DNA from 3 places in the Mesobacillus sp. LC4 genome. Region 2 is predicted to be linked to each of the others. Evidence: predicted binding sites of a transcription regulator. Region 2 holds the regulator's gene; each other region holds the start of a gene.
The links. The regulator Rex, encoded in region 2, represses fermentation and respiration genes when NADH is low (regulators of the CRP and FNR family bind a similar motif). The targets are predictions, from matches to a motif close to TTGTGAAATATTTCACAA.
Positions count from the first base shown of each region.

Region 1: AB5I83_RS14400 (YwiC-like family protein) is a predicted target of Rex. The motif match lies at 1,241-1,258, and genes of this name have one in related genera.
Region 3: qoxA (cytochrome aa3 quinol oxidase subunit II) is a predicted target of Rex. The motif match lies at 1,980-1,997, and genes of this name have one in related genera.

Region 1 covers NZ_JBGCUB010000004.1:214,908-218,030, forward strand. The annotation lists gene AB5I83_RS14390 (respiratory nitrate reductase subunit gamma) at 1-383, shown strand, start outside; gene AB5I83_RS14395 (MEDS domain-containing protein) at 497-1,069, opposite strand; gene AB5I83_RS14400 (YwiC-like family protein) at 1,316-2,032, shown strand; gene AB5I83_RS14405 (Crp/Fnr family transcriptional regulator) at 2,077-2,769, opposite strand; gene argC (N-acetyl-gamma-glutamyl-phosphate reductase) at 2,998-3,123, shown strand, end outside.
Region 2 covers NZ_JBGCUB010000014.1:5,344-8,466, forward strand. The annotation lists gene AB5I83_RS22560 (ABC-F family ATP-binding cassette domain-containing protein) at 1-268, opposite strand, end outside; gene moaC (cyclic pyranopterin monophosphate synthase MoaC) at 447-941, shown strand; gene AB5I83_RS22570 (redox-sensing transcriptional repressor Rex) at 969-1,634, shown strand; gene AB5I83_RS22575 (YdiK family protein) at 1,660-1,860, opposite strand; gene AB5I83_RS22580 (CPBP family intramembrane glutamic endopeptidase) at 1,864-2,595, opposite strand; gene AB5I83_RS22585 (GNAT family N-acetyltransferase) at 2,842-3,123, shown strand, end outside.
Region 3 covers NZ_JBGCUB010000001.1:1,153,139-1,156,261, reverse strand. The annotation lists gene qoxB (cytochrome aa3 quinol oxidase subunit I) at 1-851, opposite strand, end outside; gene qoxA (cytochrome aa3 quinol oxidase subunit II) at 841-1,866, opposite strand; gene AB5I83_RS05910 (hypothetical protein) at 2,153-2,317, opposite strand; gene AB5I83_RS05905 (alpha/beta hydrolase family protein) at 2,442-3,123, shown strand, end outside.

The DNA.
Region 1 (3,123 bases), on a different contig from region 2:
TTGTGGCAATTGTGGCAATGGGTCTAGTCTGGCAGTACGATGCATCAAGAGAAGAAGGAACACGTTCGAAAGCAGGAAGGCTTCTGCTGGGCATCGTCAAAATACTTATGGCTGCCAGCACAGCAACCGGCATTGCCATTGTGCTTTCGAGCAGCATAGCTTACGAACCAGTATTGCTGTTAAGATGGCTCATCAGCCTAGCGCAACTGCAGCCGGACATGAGTCTGGTCATGGATGTCTCCATTCTCTCGAAGGTGCATTTTATTGTTGTATTCCTATTTCTATTGAGTTTGGCATTCACCAAGGAAATTTATTATTTACTAAAACCGCACTTATATTTAAAAAAGATCTTTTTAAAGCTTCAATTTGAAAGAAGAGGCTGAATGTAGAAGGCTGTTTTAGTTTGAGGAACCAATTGTATAGAGCTTGGCAAATTATCCAGGTTTGATATAAAGGCGACAAAAAAAACGCTTAGGGGTACCTAAGCGTTTTTGTCTTATATTAAATCAGCTGTCGCCTGGTATTCAGCGGAAATACTGAACTTATCATCTCTTAAGACATAAGGATGTGTTTCCATTAGAATTTTTATAAGATGGTCAGGCATTTTCGCTCCTTCGTATGCACAAATCAGTGGAAAAGACAGTGAATTTACAGCTTCGTCTACTATTCTTTCAAAATCTTCAATTATATGAAGTGGATCTTTCATAGTAGCCCACTCCACATGCGCCCAGGATCGGAAGGGGATGGCATTTTCTATGTACGGTTGAACCATTTTATTAAAGTATTCGAGGATTGCTGGAGGATGATAACTGCCACTGGAGTAATAAAAGTCGAAGTTGTTTACGTTATGAACAAATTTCATTTGATCTTCCGTTAATCGCGATTTAAGCTTCTTGTGAATGGAGCGGAAAAGAGGTTCATTTTCTATGAAAATAACATAATCTCCCGCTAAAATACCATCTTCTATAAAATCAATAGCCTGTTCAATGTATTTCTCCGTTTCGTTATAGGAATACAGAACATGTACGCTCCGTTGATCTTTAAATAATTGATTCATTTCGTTTTTCAAGTGATCACCCCTTCATTCACGATTCCCTCAAGTGTACTACACTTGAGGGGGTCATGATACCCCTGTTTAAGTAAAATCCCTGAATGGCGCTTCGAGCTTTATTATAAGAGATATGTTTTACTTGAATGGGTTTTTGACATTTCGGTGTCGGTTGGGTTTTTACAGGAGAAAATGTGATGTGTTTCACTTATTCATCCCTTCATCTGCTCTATATTTAAGGTAAGAAACATAAGGGAGTGTTCATCCATGAAGTTATTTATGCCAAAACAGCATGGTGCCTGGGCGATGCTGATCATCCCTTTTTGGCTGGGAGCAGCAGCAAGCGAAATAATATGGCAGCATGTCCCGTTTTTTATCGGATGGCTTTTACTATATTTAGGAACATATCCGCTTCTGTTAATGTTCAAGAAAAAGAAAATTCCATTCTATCGTAAATGGGCGCTTATTTATATAACACCAGCGCTTGCGTTCCTGATGGTTCCATTGTTCACAACGCCAAGCATTGTCAGCTTTGGTCTTGCGATGATCCCGTTTTTCGTGATCAATGCGTACTTCTCTGCAAAAAATAAAGACCGTGCCCTCCTGAATGACTTAAGTGCTATTGTTGTCTTTTCTATTGCCGGACTGGCCAGCAGCTATCTGCCAAACGGGGAAATCAATGAAAATTCACTACTGGTCTTTGCATCCAGCATTCTATTTTTCACCGGAAGTACATTCTACGTAAAAACAATGATTCGCGAAAAGAAGAACAGCCAATTCAAATGGATTTCCTGGACATATCATCTTTTGGTTCCTGTTCTATGGCTTGCAGCCGGTGAGTTCATAGTCGCTGTGGCCGCAGTGCCAAGCTTAATCAGAGCTGTAGTATTTTATGGAAAACCGCTTTCTGTCATGAAGGTAGGGATATACGAAATCGTCAACGCCGTCCTGTTCTTTATCATCATGCTTTTTGCGATTTTGTAAAAAAGATCATAAGAAAAGCCGCCAGTAATTTCTGGCGGCTTTTGCTATTCTATATTACATATTTCAACCGGACAGTTCTCACAATCTATCTCTCTCTTGAGCACATTGAGGGAATGGACGGTTATGAATCCTTTATCAATGGAAATGATGTTACTTTTCCTCAGTTCGCTCAATAATCTGTTCACGACTTCGCGTGATGTACCACAGAAGTTTGCTAGTTCCTGATTCGTCAGCGATACATCGATTTTCAAGCCATCTTCAGTTTTGACTCCGTAGCTGTTCACCATCCGGATTAACGTTGAGTATAAAGCACCTTTCTTCCCATGAAGAACAAGATCCCTGAACCTTGTTTGCGATTTGCGATGCTGCAGGGATAGCCACTTTACGAGTTCCAGTGCGAGCCCGCTATCCTTTTCAATTTCTATCTCTAACTTTTCCTTTGGAATCACTGCCACTGTCCCGCTTTCGGAGGCACGGGCATTCAGTATATGCTGAGATGCCGAGCTGAACAAAGCCAACTCGCCAACTAATTCTCCAGCTGAACACATCCTGATAGTCAACTCGCGGCCATCTGGAACCATTTTGCTGATCTGAAATTTACCGCTTTGGATAATGTATAACTCTTCTGCGATATTGCCTTCTTCAAAAAGGAAGCGCCCTTTGTCAATACTCTTGATTCTGTGAACCTTTTCAAAAAGCTTATTCAAGTTTGGTGACAACGTTGTTGCAGTCAACATATGAATTCCACCTTATTAAGAGGAGTTTTTATACTCCCTTCCGTATCTGATATTAATATAATTATATTGTAAATCATACAAAGCCAGCAATAAAATTGTGAATTGTTCACATAATTGTTAATAAATCTATTGCGTTTTGATTCTTTTGTTCTTATAATAAAAAGAAATTTATTTATAATTATAAATTTTTATGGTTATTTATACATAAAGTTGAAAAGGAGGTTTCAAGTGAAGGCAGCGATCATCGGTACTACAGGGTATGGTGGCGGAGAGTTGATTCGTATCCTTGCAAATCATCCATTTATGAAAATCCATTCAATCCACACGACAAGGGATGAAAAACCTGTTTCAGAA
Region 2 (3,123 bases):
CGGCCAGCATTTCATCCCAGATGCTTTTCTCGGATTCCAGCCCGGTATTCTGGGCGAGATAGCCAATCATCGTCCCTTTAGGACGGATGATTTCACCGCCATCATGGGATTCATACCCGGCAATGATCTTCAGCAGGGTTGATTTTCCTGCTCCGTTTCTTCCAACAAGCGCAACACGGTCGTTGGTCTGTATTTCAAACTTTATATTCGATAAAATAAGATCAGCAGCAAAATATTTTGATAGCTGATTAACCTGTAATAAAATCATTGTTTTCACCTCTATTGCCTTAGAGATAGTGTAACCCATTAATATAGGCACGGCAATATGTGCGAACTGCTATAGGTTATATGGTATTGAAATTTCACTATGTATTGTGAACACTGAAACAAAGTTCACACACAAGTTTGACAAAATAGTGTATCATTTGATAGAAAGGAGCTTACATATGGCAGAATTTACTCATTTTAACGAAGAGGGCAGAGCAAAGATGGTCGATGTCAGTGAAAAACCGGAGACGGTCCGTACGGCAGTCGCCCATTCAAGCATAACCGTGAATGAAGATATATATGTGAGAATCACTGAAAATAAAATGAAAAAAGGGGATGTACTGGCTGTCGCGCAGGTAGCAGGCATCATGGCGGCGAAAAAAACGTCTGAAATCATCCCGATGTGCCACCCGATTCCACTGACAGGGATTGACCTTTCATTCGATTGGGAGCAAAATGGAAATGACTATGTTTTAAATATCGCCGCAGCTGTAAAAACAAAAGGGAATACAGGTGTGGAAATGGAAGCGTTAACAGCAGCTTCAGCATGTGCGCTGACTGTTTATGATATGTGCAAGGCCGTTGATAAGGGCATGGTAATCGGAAAGACCTATCTGGTCGAAAAAACCGGTGGTAAGAACGGCGATTTCAAGAGAGAAGAAAAGTTGAGATAGAAATACGGACAGGGTGGAGGATGGAGAATGACGAATGATGCTATGAAGATTCCGCAGGCAACCGCAAAACGTTTGCCGCTGTATTACCGGTTCTTATTGAACTTGCATTCTTCAGGTAAGCAAAGAGTATCATCAGCGGAATTAAGTGAAGCGGTAAAAGTGGATTCAGCGACAATCCGCAGGGATTTTTCCTACTTTGGAGCTTTGGGTAAAAAGGGGTACGGCTACAATGTCAATTACCTGCTGACCTTTTTCCGAAAGACACTGGATCAGGATGAATTGACGAAGGTTGCCTTGATCGGAGTCGGTAATCTGGGAACAGCGTTTCTGAACTACAATTTTTCAAAGAACAATAATACGAAAATCGAGATTGCCTTTGACGTAGATCCAGGTAAAGTGGGCACGAAGATTGGTGACGTAGCAGTGTACCATATGGATGATCTCGACAAAGTTGTCGTAGAGGAAGGCATCCAGGTGGCAATTCTGACAGTCCCGTCTGCTGTCGCACAGCCGATAACAGACCGATTGGTGCAGGCAAATATCAAGGGAATCCTGAACTTCACGCCGGCGAGGCTGAATGTGCCTTCATCGATCAGGATCCATCATATTGATTTGGCAGTTGAATTGCAATCATTGATCTATTTCTTAAAGCATTACCCGACAGATACCGAACCAACAGAATCGGCAGAATAAAAAGTAGCTCCTTCAGAGGAAGGAGCTACTTTTTCTGTATATTCTTCAATTTGAAATGAAAAAGGATCATCCTGATGCCAGAACCAAAGTCGAACGTGGCAAGAGCCACTAGTAAGTAGCTGAAGAATCCCCATCCTGAATCGTTTACATTCTGGATGGCGAAATAGGTGAATAAGCTGCCTAACAAGATGTAGACAATGCCTGAAAATAAAGGCGATTGTTTCATAACTTAGAATCCCCCAATAAAACCTTGAATTTTCTCTGCTTCTTTTATCATTCTCTCAATGTCTTCCCTAAATACGGATTGAAGCAGGACAACCATTGTATTCATTGTAACATGGGCGATGATTGGCACGATGATCCGCTTTGTTTTTACATAAAGGAAAGCAAAAGTGAACCCCATTGCAGAGTACAAGATCACATGCTCTGGTTCCATATGTGCAAGCGCAAAAATAACAGAGCTGATCAATCCAGCGAAAAAGAAATTCATTTTCTTATGCAGGCTGCCGAAAATGATCTTACGGAAGACGATTTCCTCTAATATAGGGCCGATGATCGAACTGACCAAAATGACAACCGGGAACATTTCAATCAGCTTAATGATTTCCTGTGTATTCTCAGAGCCCATTTCGATGCCAAGCATATTCTCGATATTGGCGGCGATTGATTGCGCGAACAGTGCGAGGAATACACCTGCGAAAGCCCAGGCGGCTGAGCTTGCTGGAGAGGACGCATCACGTAAGTCCGCATGAGATCTGCGTTCTTTCCTTAAAAGCAAAAGCACGATGACTAGTGTCAGTGAAAAGCTGATCACAAGCCAGTATGGAATCGAGAGGGTCTCCATTTCCTCCAGGCTCTTTCCCATCGCAGCACCGGTGAAGGCGACAATCGGGATGCCAATCAGGCTTGAAAGCTGCATGACGATATAGGCGATAATGATGTACCAGTATTCCTTTTTCAATAGAAAAACTCCTTATCAATGCAGATAATGTATGTCCTGAAATTTTACGTAATAATAAGCCGACCTGTAAAATAAAATACGAGGACAGCTTTGGTTTGGATAGACACTGTCTTTATTCTACTAATAAATGATTGGAAAGTTCAAATTGTAGGGTCAGGAGAAAAAACGGTGGAACCAGGTTTTAATCATTTTGGAGAGCACTTGCGGGATAAGGTGAATAATTTTATGAAAAGGGTCGGAGGAAACATGATCTATTTGGAAACGCCAAGGCTGAAGCTACGTGACTGGTCAGCAGAAGATCTGGAGCACTTTGCAAATATGAATGCGGACCAGGAGGTCATGAAGTATTTTGCCAATACTTTATCAGAAGAAGAAACGCACCAATTTTATCAAAACATTATCTCCGAGTTGGAGGATTGCGGCTATGGGCTGTATGCTGTTGAAGTCAAGGAGACGAAAGAATATATAGGTTTTATAGGATTTCACAGGGCAACTTTCGAAGCGGATTTTACGCCGTGTATCGAAATT
Region 3 (3,123 bases), on a different contig from region 2:
TAAACTTCTGGATGTCCCCATAGCCAGAACAAGTTCGCCCAGAGCATATCCATGCCGCCTCCGGAAATCGTGAAGAAGTGTGTACCGAAAGTGCGGTCAAAAGTCATCAAGGCAAGCGCTACTGTAAAAATAGGGAAGCTGGCTACGATGATGATGGATGTAATGAAAGATGTCCATGTGAACATCGGCATCTTCATCAGGGTCATGCCTTTAGTTCTCATTTTCAACACTGTGACAACGAAGTTAATACCCGTCATCAAAGTACCGGCACCCGCAATTTGCAGGGCCACTGCGTAAAAGTTATTTCCTATTCCCGGACTGAATTCTTTCCCGGCAAGAGGGAAGTAGGAAGTCCAACCGGCATCAGGAGATCCACCGATGATAAATGATATATTGAACAACGCCGCACCGCTGACAGTAAGCCAGAAGCTAAGGGCGTTCAGCTGCGGAAAAGCAACGTCACGAGCACCGATCTGGAGAGGAATCACAAAGTTCATGAGACCGATCAAGAGCGGCATCGCAACAAACAGAATCATGATGACACCGTGAGTGGTGAATACCTCGTTATAGTGCTGTGCATTCAGGAATTCATTTTCCGGTACGGCAGTCTGGCCTTTCATCATCAAGCCATCAATACCGCCACGGAAAAACATCACGACGCCAAGCAGGATATACATAATCCCAATCTTCTTGTGGTCAACAGTTGTAAACCATTCAGACCAAAGATAATTCCATTTTTTAAAATAGGTGAGGCCGGCTAATGCACCAACTAATGTCAGGGCAATCCCGATTTGTGATGCGAAAATTAATGGATCACCTGTTACGAAAAATTCATCCCACTTAATGCCCACTGTGGTCACCCCCGTGTGAATCTTCAGTTTCGGATTCTTTATGTTTCATATCTTCATTGTTTCCATGATTTGAATGCTCATTGTTTCCATCTTTATTCTTGTAATTATCCTTATCCTCAAAGATCTTTCCAGGCCAGCCATGTCCTCTATCATACATTTCTGGATTTGTGTAGTTCTTTGAATGCGGATCAGAGTGATCAACCCACTCAAGGTGAGTATTTGAGAATGTCTTCCGTCCAAGGTGGGAAGGCTCAAGCATTTTTTCATACTCTTGCAATGTCATTTTTGGAGCAGTTTCTTTTACATCTTTGATCCATTGATCCCAATCTTCTTGTGTCTGGGAAAGTACCTCGAACTCCATGCCCGCATATCCCTGGCCGTTGAAGTTCGTGTTCTTTCCGACATAGGAACCAGGATTATCTGCCACTAGATATAGCTGTGTTTCAGCTTTTGCCATCGTGTACTTTTGGCCCGCTAAAGCAGGGATCCAGAAGCTTTGCATCGTACCTGCAGAAGTCAGCCTGAAATCAATCGGGCGGTCTTCAGGAATATTCACATAGTTCACAGTTTCGATTCCTTGTTCCGGATAGCTGAATATCCATTTCCAATCTGCGGATGTAACGTTAATGACAAGAGGTTCTTTATTCTCATATCCTTTAGGAATTTCATCTATAGCGTAAATCGTTTTAACCGTAGGGATCGTCAAAGCTACGATAATCAAAATCGGAATCACTGTCCAAATTATTTCGAGCACAGTGCTGCCGTGTTCTTCAGGTGGTTCGTAATCCATATTGTCTTTCTTTTCACGATACTTCCAGACGATGAATCCGAATAGCCCGAAAACAACCACTGTAACAAGTAGCATCAAAGCAATCGAAAAGTTGATTAACTCCAGAATTTGCCTTGCAATTGGTCCCTCAGGATTGAATACCACCATATTGTTTTCACAGCCGCTAAGCAACAGCACAGCTATGATCGAGGTGAGGGAGACCAAAAAAAGTTTTGATTTCTTCATCACTGCAGCTCCTTTCAAATATCGAACTTGTTCATTCTATCACAAACTTATGTTCATTCGTTCACAAAGTTTTTGAAAATGATGCAAAAATGAACGGTAAGTTGTGGTAATGAGTGTGATAAATATCACACTAATTTATTTGTAATCATTCTAACATGGAAATTGTTACGGTTTTGAAGACAAATGTGAACAAATTATGAAAACAAAAATTGTCATCTTGGTGAATTAAAAATAAAACCCATTGACGAAAAAGCAGGGCACTCAAATTGAGGCCCTGCTTCAAAGACTATGATACTTTATTTCTCTCTATATATGTCTCCAATGCTGGATGGAATTCCTTTTCATAATGGCCTGTGGTGCAAGCTTTAATGATGATCGTCTTGCTTGAAGGATGCTCTTTAACTTCCAGCGTTTTTTTACAACGCGGACATTTTTCAGCAAAAAGATTCATGTTTTTATCCCTCCAATAATTCCTATGTGTTTAGTATGGATTATATTCAAGTTTATTTCAATGGTTAATCAGACCAATTGTGATACCATTGAAGATATTGAAAACATCGGAAGGAGTTATGCGAATGCAACAAGCTGTTTCGCTTTTACATAAAAACAAGGTGATGAGGGGGATGGCGCATTTCCCCTTATTGGCTCAGAAAAAGGCTCCTGCTGTTATTCTTCTGCATGGCTTTACTGGCAGCAAGCTCGAGCCGCACCGTTTCTTTTTAAAGATTTCCAGGGCACTTGAAGAACTTGGGATTGCCAGCTTCCGATTCGATTTTTTAGGAAGCGGGGAAAGCGATGGAAATTTTGAAGATATGACTGTTTTGAATGAGTTAACAGAGGCAGAAACGATTCTCCAGTATGTTCAATCACATCCCGAAATTGATAAGGAAAAAGTGATTGTTCTTGGATTTAGCATGGGAGGATTGGTTGCCAGTCTTCTTGCCGGAGATCACCCAGAGGAAATTGAGAAACTTATTTTACTGGCTCCAGCTGGCAATATGGCAGAGAAAGTGAAAGTTATGGAGGAAAATTCTGCGTATATAAAAGAAGAGAACGCATTCGACATAGGCGGGGATTTAATAGGAAAGGATTTTATTGCTGAGCTAAATACCTTTGATGTATGGGAAAGGGCTAAATCATTTGAACGGGATGTTTTGATCATCCATGGAACAAGGGATGAAGCTGTTTCAATTGAGGAATCCAAGAATTATCAGAAGAAATGCTACCAGGGTCGGGCTGCACTGCACCTGGTGACTG